3 regions of the Cytobacillus sp. OWB-43 genome follow, and region 3 is predicted to be linked to each of the others. Evidence: riboswitches for the same ligand, from Rfam matches in the RefSeq annotation. Region 3 holds a riboswitch; each other region holds the start of a gene.
What was found. A riboswitch is a leader RNA that binds a small molecule or an ion and turns the genes downstream of it on or off. The one in region 3 is predicted to bind lysine.
Positions count from the first base shown of each region.

Region 1: it holds a riboswitch for lysine, as region 3 does, so the genes downstream of both, U9M49_RS12260 (transporter substrate-binding domain-containing protein) here and U9M49_RS19865 (Na+/H+ antiporter NhaC family protein) in region 3, are expected to answer to the same signal.
Region 2: it holds a riboswitch for lysine, as region 3 does, so the genes downstream of both, U9M49_RS09530 (aspartate kinase) here and U9M49_RS19865 (Na+/H+ antiporter NhaC family protein) in region 3, are expected to answer to the same signal.

Region 1 covers NZ_JAYEFF010000002.1:500,950-506,908, forward strand. The annotation lists gene U9M49_RS12245 (iron-containing alcohol dehydrogenase family protein) at 1-432, shown strand, start outside; gene U9M49_RS12250 (amino acid ABC transporter ATP-binding protein) at 672-1,406, opposite strand; gene U9M49_RS12255 (amino acid ABC transporter permease) at 1,431-2,189, opposite strand; gene U9M49_RS12260 (transporter substrate-binding domain-containing protein) at 2,372-3,217, opposite strand; lysine riboswitch at 3,347-3,531, opposite strand; gene U9M49_RS12265 (methyl-accepting chemotaxis protein) at 3,662-5,149, opposite strand; gene U9M49_RS12270 (ketopantoate reductase family protein) at 5,293-5,959, shown strand, end outside.
Region 2 covers NZ_JAYEFF010000001.1:1,932,161-1,938,119, forward strand. The annotation lists gene U9M49_RS09520 (succinate dehydrogenase cytochrome b558 subunit) at 1-19, opposite strand, end outside; gene U9M49_RS09525 (YslB family protein) at 467-943, shown strand; gene U9M49_RS09530 (aspartate kinase) at 1,041-2,270, opposite strand; lysine riboswitch at 2,425-2,605, opposite strand; gene uvrC (excinuclease ABC subunit UvrC) at 2,675-4,447, opposite strand; gene trxA (thioredoxin) at 4,590-4,907, opposite strand; gene U9M49_RS09545 (electron transfer flavoprotein subunit alpha/FixB family protein) at 5,138-5,959, opposite strand, start outside.
Region 3 covers NZ_JAYEFF010000007.1:141,275-147,233, reverse strand. The annotation lists gene U9M49_RS19880 (iron ABC transporter permease) at 1-1,167, shown strand, start outside; gene U9M49_RS19875 (DUF72 domain-containing protein) at 1,491-2,336, shown strand; gene U9M49_RS19870 (YunC family protein) at 2,398-2,700, shown strand; lysine riboswitch at 2,825-3,009, shown strand; gene U9M49_RS19865 (Na+/H+ antiporter NhaC family protein) at 3,182-4,753, shown strand; gene U9M49_RS19860 (ABC transporter substrate-binding protein) at 5,233-5,959, shown strand, end outside.

The sequences.
Region 1 (5,959 bases), on a different contig from region 3:
TTTAGCCTCGGTGGATTAGGGATTGTTCATTCCTTATCACATCCAATGTCTGCACGCTACGGTGTCCCCCATGGACTTTCGAATGCTGTTATACTACCAAAAGTGATTGCCTACAATCTTCCAGCATCAACAGAAAAATATGCAACAATTGCACGCATGATTGATCCATCCTTACATTCCGTTAGTATGCAACAAGCAGGCAAAACTCTTATTCCATTAGTAGAAGAATTAATGTATTCTATTGATATTCCACAAAATTTTGCGCATCTCGACCACCACTTTACAGATGAAGATATCGCCCAACTAGCAGAAGATGCAATGAACGATCATGGAACCGTACATTATAATCCAAGAAAAGCAGTGAAAGAAGATATTGAAGCCATTTATAAAAAGGTCTTACCTGTGAATATAGACGAGAAAATTTATCATTAACTAAGAAAAAAGAGCAGTCCTTCCGAGCTAGACATGAATAAGCTTAATTCTGGAGCGGAAATACGACAGCATAAGTTGATCTTACGAATGTAGTTCATTCATCTTTGTCGCGGCTCAACTTCTACCAAAGGACCGACAAACTTCTGATCCAATTCCAAAGCTTTTAACAACGTTCCGTACGAGAGGCTAAAACTAAAAGAAGCTTGCCCAATTTAATTATTAAATCGGGCAAGCTTCTTTTAGTTACGTGTACGTTGTAGGAAAGCTTTGGTTCTTTCCATTTTGGGGTTATTGAATAGTTGCTCTGGTGTCCCTTCTTCAGCAATGACGCCTTTATCCATGAAGACAACGCGATCCGACACTTCACGGGCGAATTCCATTTCATGGGTGACAATAAGCATGGTCAGGCCTGTGCCAGCCAGTTCCTTCATCACCTTTAACACTTCGCCAACCATTTCAGGATCGAGTGCTGAGGTTGGTTCATCAAACAACATCACATCTGGCTCCATTGAAAGTGCTCTTGCAATCGCCACACGCTGTTTTTGACCTCCGGAAAGCTGTCTTGGTTTAGCTTCTACATAAGCCTCCATCCCGACCACACGCAAATATTTCTTCGCGATTTTTTCTGCTTCCTCTTTTGAACGCTTTAATACTTTTATTTGCCCAACAACACAATTTCCCAATACATTATGGTTATTAAATAGATTAAAAGATTGAAAAACCATGCCGAGATTTTTACGATATTGATGGACATTATGTTTATCGTCGAGGATATTTTCACCGTTATAGATAATTTGTCCACCACTTGGTTTTTCTAATAGATTGACACATCTTAATAGGGTCGATTTCCCAGACCCTGATGAGCCGATGATTGTAACTACTTCTCCTTTATTCACTGAGAAGTTAATATCTTTTAATACTTCATGACTACCAAAAGACTTACTTAACCCTTGAATATCAACAACTGTATTCACTTTTCCAACTCTCCTTTCCGCCACCTATGCTCCTGTTGTTTTCCTTTTGATATCTTCTGCCGTATCCATTTCACCTGCAACGACGTAATTTTCCGGTCCATCCATTCTTCTTTCAATATAGCGTAGAATTAATGTAACGGTATAAGTCATAACGAAATAAATAATACAAACAACAAAGAATGACTCAAAGTAGCGGAAATTATTCCCTGCAATTGAATTCGTTTGGAAAAATAATTCAGATATAGAAATCACGCTTAACACGGCAGTATCTTTTATATTAATGATAAATTGATTACCTGTAGCTGGAAGAATGTTTCGAATGACCTGAGGTAAAACAACATTCATCATTGTTTGCAAATGGTTCATCCCAATGGCTTGGGCTGCCTCATATTGACCTGGGTCGACAGAAATAATCCCTCCACGAACAATCTCAGCCATATAAGCACCCGTGTTAATGGAAACAATAACGATACCAGCAATGAGCGGATCCATTTGATAGCCAAAGGCCATTGCTGCCCCGTAAAAAATAACCATTGCCTGTACAATCATTGGTGTGCCTCTAAAGAATTCAATATAAGCAGATAACAAGAAATTCACTATTTTTAATAACAACCGTTTAGGACCATTCTCAGGTATTGGTATTGTTCGAAGAATGCCTGACAACAAACCAATTAGGGCACCGAAAACGGTACCAATTAAGGCAATGACTAATGTCACACCGGCGCCTCGTAAAAACATTGGCCAATATTCGACAACGATGCGAATAATCCATTCTATACTCATAACAATGATCTCCTTTTCTCTCATCATGATTGGCCATTACCAATCAATCTGCTAAGGATTTGCGCTTCAAAGGTTTAATACGACGGAGAGGATGCGCTACCCTAGTTGTTTATTTCTCATGTCTCTCCTAACCTTCTTCTCGATATAAAACCGGCTACATCTCATGCAGCCGGCTCATTTAGTTATTCTGCCGCTGGCTGATTCTCAATAGCAGCATCCATTAATTCTTTTTGCTCTTCTTCAGAAATATCTGCAAGGATTTCATTGATTTTATCTGTTAATTCGCTACCTTTTTTCACCCCTACTGCAATGGCAGTATCTTCTTCACTTGTCTCAAATCCTTCAGTAAATTCAACCATCGCAAAGTTATCATTAGCAGCTGAAGCACTTACACCTTCCGGACGTTCAGAAACATAGCCGTCAATAATTCCAGACTCTAATGCAACACGCATAGCAGGGAAGCTCTCCATCGCTGTTTGCTGTTGTACGCCGTCAATTTGATCAATTACTGAATAATGAAATGTATTTAATTGGGCAGTAACCTTTGCCCCACTGAAGTCTTGAATGGATGTGGCATTTTCGTAATCGCCACCTTTTTTCACTACCATGACTAAATCAGATTCGTAATAGTTATCGGAAAAATCAATCGTTTCTTTTCGTTCTGCTGTTGGTGACATACCAGCAATAATAGCGTCAATTTTATCTGAACTTAATGATGGTACTAATCCATCCCATTTTGTTTTCACAATTACTAACTCTTTTCCTAAACCTTCTGCTATCTTCTTCGCAATCTCAACATCGTAACCGCCTGCAAACTCTGAATTACCTTCAATTGCTACTGCGCCATTGCTATCATCCATTTGCGTCCAGTTAAATGGCGCATAACCCGCCTCTAGTCCTACGCGAAAAACGTCTTTATCTTTTCCACCTGAACCTGTGCTTCCTTCAGCCTCATCATTTGAACCACAAGCAGCTAGAAACATACTCAGTACTATAGCCATAGCTAGTAAAGCAAATCTCTTTTTCATCTCTATTCCCCCTAATATATTTTTCTACTAATTAAACTATTCCGAATTAAGAAAAAGAATAACAAAAAAAGACCTGAGATGAACTCAGGTCCTTGTTATTCTTCCGCCTAAATCCTCTACTTTTCCCATTTTAGAGATAGTGCACCTTAATAAATCGGGTAAATTTATTAAGACAGTCCTGCAATTATTCACTGCAGACCCAACATGCTATACAAACGGGTATAGCACATTTCGGCGATATTTCCTTCTCTTTAGTCTCATCATGCCTTATCACTCTACTAAAGACTGTTAAATACCGCGCCTCTACCCCACCAGAAAAAGTGAGGTTTATTCAATTTGATATCTATTAGGCTACAATAGTTTAATAGCGTCTGTCAATATAAACTCTATGGAAAATTGGTCCTTTTTTCGCACAACCTTTTGATTAGAGCATAATTACCAATGTTAAGCTTGTTGGCTTGAAGCTAACTCTTTTAACTGTATGCTCAAACGATTAATATCCGCTACCGAATGATTTACGTTTGACACCATCTCATGTTCATCTTCTATGATAGCAACGATTTCCTCTGTAGCTGCGGCGTTCTCCTCTGATATATTTGCCATATTTTCAATCTGCTCTTGAATTTGTTCAAATTTTTCTGTGGCAGCGGAAACTTCATTGACACCTCTCACTAACTCTAAGTTGTTTTCTTGTAATGATGTTTGTATCTCGTTGAAAAAGGCAGATATCTCTGTTAGAAGTGCTTGTCCCTGCTTTACAGCACCTTCCCCTTCAAGAGAGCTTTTACGTGCTTCAAGAGACTGAGTGAAAAGAGTATTCGTCACTTCAGAGATCGCCACCGTGATTTCAGCACTTTGCTCAGCTAACTTCCTTACTTCATCTGCAACGACCGCAAACCCTCGCCCATGCTCTCCGGCTCTTGCTGATTCAATTGCTGCATTTAATGCGAGTAAATTAGTTTGATCGGCAATTTGTTTAATGCCTGCTAATAATTTATTCACTTGTTCCATACTTGAATGAACATCTGATACCGTCGATGCTGTCACACTAATCGTTGTATTTACAGTATTCATATGCGATGTAACATCGACTATCTTATTTAAACCATCTTGTACTTTCTCATTCATATTCTCCGACTTTTCTACGACACCTTCTGAAATGGCAACAGATTCTTTTGTATTTTGTAAAGACTGACTCATAGAATCATTGACAATATTTAAGCTGTTCGCTTCTTCTTGAATACTTGTAGCCATCTGTTGAGCAGCTTCTAATACTTGTTGACTTGACTCATGTATCGTTTCAATATTTTGCTTAAAAAGTCCAATATGATTTTCTAGAGTCACTGTACCTTTATCTATTGAACCAAAGGTGTCTTGCAACTGTATGAGGAGGTCCTTTGACTCCGTTTCTTTTTGCTCTGCTTGGTCAATTAATTCCCTACCCCAACTAGCTAATAAATAAAATAAGTACAAAATCCCGTTGGCGACAAGAATAATAGTAAAAATACTCCGGACACTATTACTTTCTCCTAATAACTGATGGCCAATTATAAAGTAGGTAGCAATAAAACTAACATTATAGAATACAGAAAAAGCAACAATCATTTCTTTCTTAAAATATAGCACCACCATTGCAATCGTTAAGAATAAAATATAATGCTTATTCAATGCATATCCGTCCACAAAAAAGAGCATCATCACAATGAGGTTTGGTATAGCAGCATATAAAAAGCCCTTTACGTAATCATTGATACGCAAAAAATACAGAACAATAGCCATGACAATGACAGAAATCCCAGCACACATAATGACAATTGTATCGCTCAAACCCCGGTCAATAACAATAGGTAAGACTAATAAAACAGCTAATGTCATCAATCCCCACATATTCACTTTATGAACTCTTAATAATTCATTCTTTTGCGTACCCAATTATTTTTCCTCCTAATTTAATCCAAAAACAAGGACTTTAAGCCTATTATTTGGGTTTTTTTTCTTTTATTTCTATTATTTATTTCGGTATGATTAACTTTTATGTTAGTGCTTTACAACTAAATATTTTAGGAGGATGCATAATGAGAATTGCTATCATGGGAACAGGATCTTTAGGGACGATTATTGGGGCACACTTATCAAAAGGGGCACATCATGTGGAATGCATCGATGTAAATACTGACCATATTAATGCCTTAAACAGTAACGGCGCAACAGTTGTGGGGACTGTAAACTTGCAGGCTTCTGTGAAAGCCATCACGCCACATGAAATGACTGGCATTTATGACCTTGTCTTACTTTTAACAAAGCAAGTATACAATAAATCAGTGCTCCTACAACTTCAAGCGCATATGAACGAAGCAAGTATATTACTCTCTTTACAAAATGGTGTTCCAGAAGAAAGTTTAGTAGAATCACTTGGTTCATCCATCATTATTGGTGGTTCTGTAGAGTTTGGTGCTACTTGGGTAAAACCAGGTGTATCACAATTAACATCAGACAAAGAGGCATTCTCTGCTCACGCTTTTCAAATTGGTGAGTTAGACGGACAGATTACTGACCGCGTGAACCTAGTAAAAACCGTTCTTGAAGATGTCGGTGGCACAATCGTTTCAAATAATCTAATCGGTACAAAATGGTCCAAACTTCTTGTTAATGTAGCGATGAGTGGTATGTCGGCAGCACTAGGTTGTACATATGGAGATATTTTGAATAACGAGGCAGCTGTCACAAGTGCAGTGATGCTAG
Region 2 (5,959 bases), on a different contig from region 3:
ACTCTCGATTACCCGCCATAAGTTTACCCCCTTGAATTTGTAGCATGACACGCTGAATATGTACATAACAAATCCTTCGCATCACTAAGAAAATGCAAATCATTTTCAAAACATTTATATGACATGTCCATTTTACTCCCATCGCCCATTAGCGTCAAGAAAACGGATACAGATTTTGTCGATATTACGAAAATTTTTTCTATTCTAGTTTCACTCAAAAAACCAATGATATAGTTTTTTCAACCCTATTTGGCGGTATATTAAAATAGCTTAAATCACGCAATAATATTCATATTTTACGCATAAAAATGCATTTACATTAGATTATTATTAGTGTTAAGATTATTCCCATAATTTACACCAGTTTTACAAACTAAAAATTTTTCCCTTTTCACTGTACGTATTCGTTTTTTCCAAGTAAATTGTATATATTAGACTTTATGAAAGAGGGGAGATTTAGCATAATATGCCATCTCAAGAAGCCCAAATAGAACAAACCGAAAACATGGCAGAATCAATTGAACCAAACAAAGAAATGATTTCATCCTTTGGCTATGAATTAATTAGAGAAGAACTTTTACATGATTTACTAGGTAAAGACGCACCAGATATCTTATACTGGGCAGGCAAGAGACTAGCACGTAAATATCCTCTTCAAACAGAAGAAGACTTATTCAGCTTCTTTGTCGAGGCTGGTTGGGGAAAATTAACGAAAAACCTCGAAAACAAAAAAGAAATCGAATACGAGTTAACAAGTGAAGTCATTCAAAAGCGCTGTAAAGAAAATGCTCACGCAACATTCCAATTAGAAGCTGGTTTTATTGCTCAACAAATCGAACAGAAAAAAGAAGTGATTTGCGAAACATTCGAGCACCCACGTAAAAAAGGTGGAAAGGTCCTCTTCACAGTCAAATGGGATAAAAAGGACATTATCCACACCTAATAAATATACCCAACAGTAAAAAAAATCCAAACATCATTCTTTTTAAGGCGTTTAAATGGTGTTTGGATTTTCCTATCTTATACTACTGCTAGCTCATTTAATTTTTTATTAAATCCCCAGCTAAATTAAACGTTTGATGTAAAGCTTGAGCAGCATTTAACATATGCGCTTGGTCGATCACAGCCGAGACCTTTATTTCAGATGTACTGACCATCTTTACAACGATGTTATTAGCAGCTAATACATTAAACATCTCCGCTGCTACTCCTGGGTTTGAAATCATTCCTGAACCGACAATCGAGATTTTCGCCAATTGTGATTCCCATTCAATCTGATCATAACTTAAGGCTTCTCGATTTTTTTCTAGTATTTTCACAGTCTCTGTAAGATCTTGGTTTTTAATTGAAAAAGATAAGCCTGATGATTTATCATCTGTAATACTTTGTATAATAATATCAACATTTATATGTTCTTTCGCCAAGAGTGAAAAGATGGATGAAAGGCTTATTAAAGGGTCTTTAATCCCTAGGACAGATACCCTTGTAATATCATCTTCAAAAGCAACCCCTCTAACAACTAAGTTCTCTTCCATTTCCGCAACCTCCTCAATAATTGTTCCTTCTTCTCGTTCCATACTGGAACGTACTTCAAGCTTTACATTGTAATTTTTTGCAAACTCAACTGCTCTTGGGTGTAGAACGCCTGCACCAAGATTAGCTAATTCAAGCATTTCATCGTAAGAGATTGATGGAAGCTTTCTTGCATTTTTTATATAGCGTGGATCAGTTGTGAATACACCTGTTACATCAGTGTATATATCACATTTGTCCGCTTTTAATACTGCTGCAAGAGCCACGGCTGTTGTATCAGAGCCACCCCGACCTAATGTCGTTATTTGGCCAGTCTCACTTAAACCTTGAAAACCCGCTACGATAACAATTCTCCCTTTCTTTAACTCTTGTGAAACAGGCTTTGTGTCAATATCAGTGATTCTTGCGTCACCATGTACTGATTCCGTTTTAATCCCTGCTTGCCAGCCTGTATAGGAAGTTGCCTCATAACCTTTGGAATTTAATGCAATTGTTAATAAGGAGATTGTAACTTGCTCACCTGTAGATAACAACATATCCATTTCTCTCTTACTTGGAGCAGGTGATAATTCTTTTGCCATACCAACTAATTGATCAGTCGTTTTGCCCATAGCCGACACAACGACAACGATATCATTACCATTATTTTTTTCTTCAATGACACGGTTGGCTACATTTTGAATATGATCAACCGAGCCTACGGAGGTTCCACCAAATTTTTGTACAATTAAGCCCACTTTTCTCCCCTACTTTCAAGTCATTCGTTTTTATTCCCTGCCGCCTGTATGTACAACCAACACATTTCTACCCATATTCGGCATAAAAAAAAGCAATGAGATGAAACCCATCCCATTGCTGTGTAGTCAAACGTATGAACAATCTACGCACACACAGTGAGATAGCCCTCCAAGACAGATAGTCTTGACAATCCTGCATTTATTCAATGCAGAACCAGCGAAGAAAATATTGAGTCTTTCTTCACTTCGGCGAATATTCCCTTTCAAAGTCCTTCAAACGAAGCTCAATCTTCTAAGGAACTTTTACTAATGAAACTCGCACCTCTACCTTCACTTTCAAGTTAAAAAGTGATTTGATATAAAGTTAAAAACACTATACCATATTTGTTTTTTTCAGACAATGTCTATTCATGTAACTTTTCATAAAGTTCTTGTGCAACTTTTAATGGTAAGCCAGATTCCCTAAGGTCTTCTACACTAGCTGATTTCATTTTTTTTACAGAACCAAAATCTTTTAATAACTGCTTTTTTCTTTTTTCCCCAATACCATCAATTTCATCAAGAAGTGACTGAAATGCACTCTTTCCACGAACTTGTCTATGAAATGTAATCGCAAATCGATGCACTTCATCTTGAATACGTTGTAATAAATAAAATTCCTGGCTATTTCGAGCGAGGGGAATGATCATTAATGGATTTCCATAAAGAAGTTGAGATGTTTTATGCTTATCATCTTTGACTAATCCTGCTAGTGGAATATCTAAACCGAGTTCATTCTCAAGCACATCTCGAACGACTTCAACATGTCCTTTTCCACCATCAATGATAATTAAATCAGGTAGGGGTAGCCCTTCTTTTAAAACCCGGCTATATCTCCGTCTCGTCACTTCCCTCATAGATTCATAATCATCTGGTCCTTTAACTGACTTAATCTTATATTTCCGATACTCCCTTTTTGCAGGCTTACCATCGATAAAGACAATCATTGCTGAGACAGCATCGGTACCCTGGATATTGGAGTTATCAAAAGCTTCAATGCGATAGGGTGTGTAAATTCCTAGCTCCTCACCTAAGCTTTCTATTGCATTCACCGTTCTTTTCTCATCACGTTCAATAAGCGAGAATTTTTCTTTTAAAGCAATCTTTGCATTTTTATAGGCAAGTTTCACTAGTTCTTTTTTTCTCCCTCTTTGAGGAATAAATATTTTCACATCCAAAAGCTGCTCAGCCATCGTCACATCAACAGAGTCTGGCAAGTAGATTTCCTTTGGTTTAAAATGGTTAGCTTGTTCATAAAAACGGCCGAGATAGGTGAGCATCTCTTCTTCAGGCTCATTATAGATTGGAAACATAGACACATCTCTTTCAATGAGTTTCCCTTGCCTAATAAAGAATACTTGTACACACATCCAACCCTTATCAACCGCATAAGCAAACACATCTCGGTCTGTAAAATCCGTCATCGTAATCTTTTGTTTTTCCATCGTCGTTTCTATATGGATAATTTTATCTCTGAAATCTTTTGCTTTCTCAAACTCTAGCGCTGCGGACGCTTCTTCCATTTTCGTTGAGAGTTCTTTTTTGATCTCTTTATAACCACCATTTAAGAAGCGAGTAATCTCATCTGTCATTTGTTTGTATGTGTCAGATTTTACTTCATTTACACAAGGAGCTAGACATTGTCCGATATGGTAGTAGAGACAAACTCTATCTGGTAAGGTGTTACATTTTCTTAAAGGATAAAGGCGATCTAATAATCTCTTTGTTTCATTGGCCGCCTGCACATTTGGATATGGACCAAAATATTTACCTTTGTCTTTTTTTACTTTTCTCGTGGTAATTAATCTCGGATGTCTTTCATTTGTTAATTTAATAAAAGGATAACTCTTATCATCCTTTAACATGACATTATATTTGGGGTCATGCTTTTTAATTAAATTTAACTCTAATAATAATGCTTCCATATCGGAAGAGGTCACGATATATTCAAAATCTTCAATTTCATTTACCAGCCTTAATGTCTTTCCATCATGCGAACCGGTAAAATAGGACTTAACCCGATTACGAAGCACTTTCGCCTTACCGACATAAATAATTGTCCCTTGGCGATCTTTCATTAAATAACAACCTGGTTGAGCAGGTAATAAAGGTAATTTATTTTTTATATTATCATTCATAATTAGCTGTCACATCCATACCTAAAAAGAATATCATTGCAGGAGGAAACCATACCCTTCTTACTGATTTTGCCATACTTGTACTGTAAAAAAACCCCGATCTTCTAAAAGTAGAAGCCGGGGTTTGTTTTTATGGTACTTCTTATGCACCATGTTTTTGAAGCAATTCAACTAATGCTTCTTTCGGTTGGAAACCAACCACTTTATCTACTTCTGCACCATCTTTAAATACGATGAGAGTCGGGATGCTCATAACACCAAATTTACCAGCAGTTTCTTGGTTATCGTCAACATCAAGTTTAACGATTTTTACTTTATCTCCCATTTCTCCATCAATTTCCTCAAGAACTGGTCCAATCATTTTACAAGGTCCGCACCATGGTGCCCAGAAGTCTGCAAGTACAAGACCTGAACCAGTTTCAGCAGTAAAGTTTTGATCTGTTGCATGTGTGATAGCCATAATATTTATATCCTCCTAATAAATAACTAAAAAATCTTATCGAAAGTATATCATCGATTAATAATGGATGCTATTATTTTGCTCGTATAGATTACCCATTTTTTTATTGTAGCATACTGAACCTCTAAAAAGGATTCAATGTCTATTTTATTCAACATTAATCTTTTTGCCAACATAGTAAAGAAGCGGATAGTATAAGTCTACCCGCTCATATCAGATGTAAACGAAAATTATGCATTTACAAGTAATTCTTTAAACTCTTTCGTTAGTAATGGAAGGACTTCGAATAAGTCGCCCACAATACCATAATCCGCTACTTTAAAGATATTCGCTTCAGGATCTTTGTTGATGGCAACAATAATCTTTGAATTGGACATCCCAGCTAAATGTTGAATCGCACCAGATATACCACAAGCGATATAAAGGTCCGGTGTAACTACTTTACCTGTTTGACCAATTTGAAGTGAGTAATCACAGTAGTCTGCATCGCATGCGCCACGTGAAGCTCCAACAGCACCACCAAGGACATCTGCCAATTCTTTTAACGGCTCAAAACCTTCTTCACTTTTCACACCGCGTCCACCAGCAACAATAACTTTTGCTTCAGAAAGGTCTACACCTTCTGTTGCTTTTCGTACAACTTCCTTGATGACTTGACGCAAGTTTTTAATTTCTACAGATAAAGATGAAACATCTCCATTTCTACTTTCATCTTTTTCAAGTGGTGCAATGTTATTAGGACGAATAGTAGCGAAAAGAAGTCCATCTGTTACAATCTTCTTTTCAAATGCTTTTCCTGAGTAAATCGGACGAGTAAAGACTAAGTTACCACCCTCAACTTCTAGATCTGTTACATCAGAGATAAGACCGGATTCTAACTTTGCCGCAATCTTCGGTGCAAGATCTTTACCTTGGGCAGTATGTCCGAAAATAATTCCTTCAGGATCTTCTTGATCAATAACGGCAAGTAAGGCTTGGGAATAACCGTCAGATGTATATTGTTTTAACAGTTCATCCTCAACTGTTACCACTCGGTCAGCTCCATACTGAAT
Region 3 (5,959 bases):
ATAGGAAATATAGTGGTCGGTGCAGGCTTACTCATATGTGCTGACATCTTTGTTCGTATGATATCTAGTATGTCTGAGTTACCTGTAGGAGCAATGACGGCCATTATAGGAGCACCTTGGTTAGTCTATTTAGCCTTAAAGATAAGTAGGAAAACGAGAACTGCTGGAGGAGCATTAGAGGGGAAAGTGCGAATTAAGCATGTTAAAAGATTTTATGTCCTCATATCTCTCGCCGTTCTTGGATTAGTAGGGTTTAGCCTTTCGTTTGGGGGAACAAGTTTCACTAGTCTTTTAGAATTGCCAAGAGAATTGATGTATAATACCTTCGTTTGGGATTTTCGCTTGCCTCGAGTGGTTGTCAGCTTCGGAATTGGTATGATGATGGCGGCTAGCGGTTTAATGATGCAGACTGTTTTACGAAACCCACTTGCTGACGCTTCTGTTTTAGGTGTGACTTCAGGTGCAAGTGTAGTGGCGATGTTGGTTCTCATTGTTTTTCCACAAGCCCCCTTTGTCCTTATTCCAATTGGTGCATTAATTGGTGCACTTATCACAATGGGAATTGTATTGTTTATTAGTGCGCGGAGCGGTTATCAACCGATGATTCTATTATTAATGGGTGTTGCTGTATCCGCGGTAGGTTCTGCTATTATACAGATTTTATTAGTACGTGCGAACCTTCATGCATCACAAGCTTTAACATGGCTTGCTGGTAGCACCTATGGGACAAGCTGGAGTGATCTAGTAATTGTGATGATAACATCGTTACTACTATTTCCGGTTATTCTCTATATGGCCAATACATTCGAGATCTTATCATTGAGTGATGAACTATCCATTGGTTTAGGTGTGAAAACAAGTAAAATGCGTATGTTTATGATTATACTAGCTGTTATGTTGTCAAGCATCAGTGTATCAGTGGTTGGGGCAATTGGGTTTATCGGTTTACTAGCTCCACATATTGCTAGACAACTGGTCGGTCCGAAGCTACTACAATTACTGCCATTAACCATAGTAATTGGCGGGATTTTACTTATTTCAGCTGATTTTCTTGGAAGAGTCGTTTTAGCTCCGAAAGAAATACCTGCTGGAATAATTGTTTCTTTAATTGGTGCACCATACTTACTTTATTTATTGAAAAAAACGAACAAAATCAAAGCGAGTTAACCTGTTTAATAAAAAATAATCTGATCAATGGTTCGGGTTATTTTTTTTTCTTTTTAACTCATAGTAAAAAACGAATATTTGATTTATACCATTTCCATAAGTTACTTTTTCTATATGCTTATCCTTATTACTGTGTAAGGGTTCCTTTTTCGATACCGATGAACAATCACAAAATAAGAAAATGGGCCAATGAAATGTTCTAAGAATCTTCTTTTCTGTTTTGACTGATTCTTTTTCACTTATTTCATTGCCCTTCTTGTTTATGGTTATATCCTTTAGGTAAAATAATCAGTATGAAGATTATTGGTAGATGAGGTGATGGAATGATTAGGATTGGTTTAACTGGATGGGGAGATCATGACAGCCTATATACGGAGCGTATATCTAACCGAGATAAACTATTAGAATATGGCGCTCATTTTCCAACAGTTGAGGTAGACGCTTCCTTTTATGCCGTACAGCCAGAAAGGAACGGGGAAAAGTGGGTGAGGGAAACGCCTGCTTCATTTAAATTTGTTGTGAAAGCTTATCAGGGGATGACGGGGCATCAAAGGGGGGAGATTCCTTTTGAGACAAAGGAAGAAATGTTTGCTGCTTTTAAAGCGTCGCTTGCCCCTTATATAAGAGAAAATAAGTTAGCGATGGTCCTATTTCAATTTCCACCGTGGTTTAATTGTAAAAAGGAAAACGTGCAATATTTACGCTGGTGTAAACAGCAAATGGGAGAAATACCATGTGCTGTTGAATTTCGTCATCAGTCTTGGTATCAAGATGCGTTTATAGAAGGTACTTTAAATTTTATCAAGGAAGAGAAATGGATACATACCGTTTGTGATGAACCACAAGCAGGGGAGGGGTCTGTTCCAATTGTGATGCATACTTGCGGTAATCCAATTGTACTAGTCCGCTTGCACGGTCGTAATGTTCATGGATGGCAAAATAAAAAACAACCAAATTGGCGTGAAGTTCGCTATCTATACCGTTATAATCACCAGGAATTATTGGAGTGGGCAGAGCGATTAAAGCAATTACAAAAAGAGGCGAAGGAGGTCTATGTACTATTTAATAATAATTCTGGTGGTGACGCAGCGGATAATGCGAAGGAAATTCTAGAAATATTAGGAATTGAATATGAGGGATTAGCTCCAAAACAACTCGGTTTATTTTAACTAATGAGTACACCGAATCTCTACCTATAACATAAATTGTTAAAGGGAAGGGGGGACGGTCATGGTTGAATTAAAGCCTGTTATTTTGGATGGTCATACGTTTATGACTGTATCCGTTGAGCTGCCAAAAACTAATTTGTTAGTCGTATCAAATGATAAAGGATATATCATGTGTGGTGCATTAGACGTTGCGTTATTAAATGAAAAATTAAAAGATCGCCATGTCATTGCTGGTAGAGCAGTAGGGGTAAAAACGATTCAACAGCTAATAGATGCACCACTTGAATCAGTCACTTTTGCTGCAGAGGAATTAGGCATTAAAAAAGGGATGATCGGTAGAGAAGCGCTATTAAGAATGGTATAGGTTATAGTATCCTACTATATCTTAAAAATAATAAATTTATGAATATTTTAGGTTTTGATAGAGTTTTGCATAAATAATTATATTTTGATATAATGTATAACAATTGAATAATGCCTTATCAATCCGATGGGGTAGAGGCGCAAATCATCATTAGTAATCAATGTGAGGATGACAACAGTGAACTTTGATAAAAGGGAGATTTGCCGAAGCAAATAGGTACGTCAATATTTATTTGTTGGGGTTGCTCTTAATAGGAGTAACACTGTCATTATGGAGGTATATTAACCATAATGGGGAGCTACAGTCGTGATGGAGAATAACGTTACTTCTTGAAGGGTAATGATAGAATCTCTATCGTTACTCTTTTTTTATTATCAATTAAGGATCAAAGAAAAGTGGAGGATACCTTTCTCTGATCGTTAATTGATATGAGACGCATTCGTTCATGTCTATAGCTCCTATACTAATAGGAGGTCTTTTTATGACAGGTACATTTATTTCTGTGCTGCCACCTTTGGTAGCGATGCTTTTGGTTATACTAACAAAAAGGGTGATTCTCTCCCTTGGTTTAGGGGCGTTAACAGCAGCTATCATAATTGGAGGATATCAACCGCTAGATACGCTACAAATATTTTTCTCGTCGTTTATAGCACTTTTTATAACAGATGAAGGGTTAAATACTTGGAATATATTCATTCTATTATTCTTACTTATTCTTGGTAGCATTACTGCATTTATTTCACTATCGGGTGGTAGTCGTGCCTTTGGTGAATGGGCAATGAAGCGTGTGAAAACGAGAGTGGGTGCACAGTTATTAACCGTAGTTTTAGGTATGATTTTGTTTATAGATGATTATTTTAATGCGCTAACAGTTGGACAGGTATCTCGACCTGTTACCGATCGACAAAAAGTATCACGTGTAAAGCTTGCATATTTAATTGATTCAACATCCGCACCTTTATGTGTTATTTCGCCTATATCAAGTTGGGGAGCATCAATTATCGCCTTAATTGGCTCGATTTTAGTGTCTCATAAAATAACTGATTATAGTGCTTTCTCTGCTTTCATGCAAATCATTCCGTTAAATTTTTATGTGTGGGCGGCAATCATAATGGTGTTTATCATAGTTGTTGGGCAAATTGACTTTGGTCCGATGAAGAAACATGAGAAACAAGCTATTGAACAAGGAATTCTATTTGATAAGAAGAAACAGTTGAAAGACGAAGTTCAAGAAGAATTACCTATTAGTACGAAAGGGACTGTTGGTCATCTTGTTTGGCCAATCATTGTTTTATTTATTGGAACAGTGAGTATGATGGCTTGGACAGGCATTAATGGTGCAGAGGGGAATGTGTCGTTAGTATCCTTATTAGAAAACACAGATGTGGCCTTATCATTAATTGTCGGAGGATTATTGAGTTTAGCTGTTGCTTACGTACAATTTGCTCAAGTATTAAAGAAAGATGATAAACTAACGAGTAATTTTTATTTGAAAGCTACATGGGTTGGGATGAAATCTATGTTTGGATCAGTATTGATCTTAATTTTTGCCTGGTTACTCGGAGATTTGATTAGTCAACTAGGTACAGGGGAGTACTTGGCTAGCGTTATTAATCAATCGAATCTGAGTCATGATTTTATCCCTGTTATCCTATTTATTATTGCGGCACTTATGGCATTTAGTACAGGTACATCTTGGGGATCATTTGGCATTCTTCTTCCAATAGCTGGTGATATTGCTGTAGCTACAGATATATCCTTGCTGATTCCTGCAATGGCAGCTGTACTTGGAGGTGCAGTATTCGGAGATCATGCTTCACCGATTTCTGATACTTCTATTTTATCCGCCACAGGTGCAGGGAGTAATTTGATTGACCATGTCATTACACAGTTTCCTTATGCCTTTACAGCAGCTGTTGCTGCGGCCATCTCTTATATCATTTTGGGTGTAAGTGGAAGTGTAATCATTGCATTAGCTGCTTTGATTGTTATGATGGCGGGGATTTTCCTTGTTGTTAAAATGTTCGGTACAAAAACCGAGAAGATGATATAATAATTCTTTTGAACAATATAGGAAGGAGGAATGAACTCGTCGGTTCATTCCTCTTTTTCTATCCTACAAGTCTAAAATCACTACATAAGCAAAGTTATTTTACTTTATATAAAAGTAGCTAGTTATTTTTAATTGCTAATTATTAACAATTAACTGAACTACATTATACCTATCTACTATTAATTATTTTATGAATATAATGATAGAGTTTTACAAACAAAACATAGTAAAGAGAAACCCTTTAACGCTCTAAACTATTAATAGATTTCTAAATATTAATATTATTCACAAAGATTGTTTTGACAGATGAATAAAATGATACTATACTATTTTTAGATTTATAGCAATTATCAGAAAAATATTACATTTTGGTTATTTTAGTCTACTTTTTTTGTGTGGTATCTTTTCTTGTGGGGTTTATATGGGGGATTTGAACCATGCTCTTAGTTGTTGGAATAATCAAAAAAAGGGGGATCATTATGTTATTTAAAAAGAGAATGACCGCTGTTCTTTTAGCTTCTACCATAGGAGCTGCAGGTTTCCTTGCTGGCTGTGGTAGTGATAGTGCAGGTGGTGGTGAGTCTGGTGATACTGTCAAGATAGGTGCCAACCTAGAACTTTCTGGTGCAGTTGCCTCATATGGTGAAGGAATTGCTGAAGGAATCGAATTGGCTGTGGATGAAATTAATAAAGATGGTGGAATCGACGGTAAAGAGATAGAAATTGTAAAAGTAGATAATAAATCGGATGCAGCAGAAGCAACCAATGCAGCTATTAAATTAACGGAAAATGATGATGTCGTAGCTATTATTGGGTCTGCTACAAGTGGAAATACAGTTGCTCAAGCACAAGTGGCTAATAATTCAGAGACGGTATTGCTTTCTCCTTCAGGTACGAGTCCGAATGTAACAGTGAATGATGATGGAAGCTTAAATGATTTTGTATTCCGTACATCGTTTATTGATCCTTTCCAAGGAACAGTGGCAGCTAATTTTGCTGCCAATGAATTAGGAGTTAAAAATGTAGCTATCTATGCTGATAATGCAAGTGATTACGCAAAAGGTTTAGCAGCTTCCTTTAAAGAAACTTTCGAAGCAGCAGGTGGGAAAATAGTTGCCGAAGAATCTTATGTGGCGAAGGATACTGATTTCAGGTCCACACTTACAAGAATTAAATCAGCTAATCCCGAATTTATTTTTATCCCTG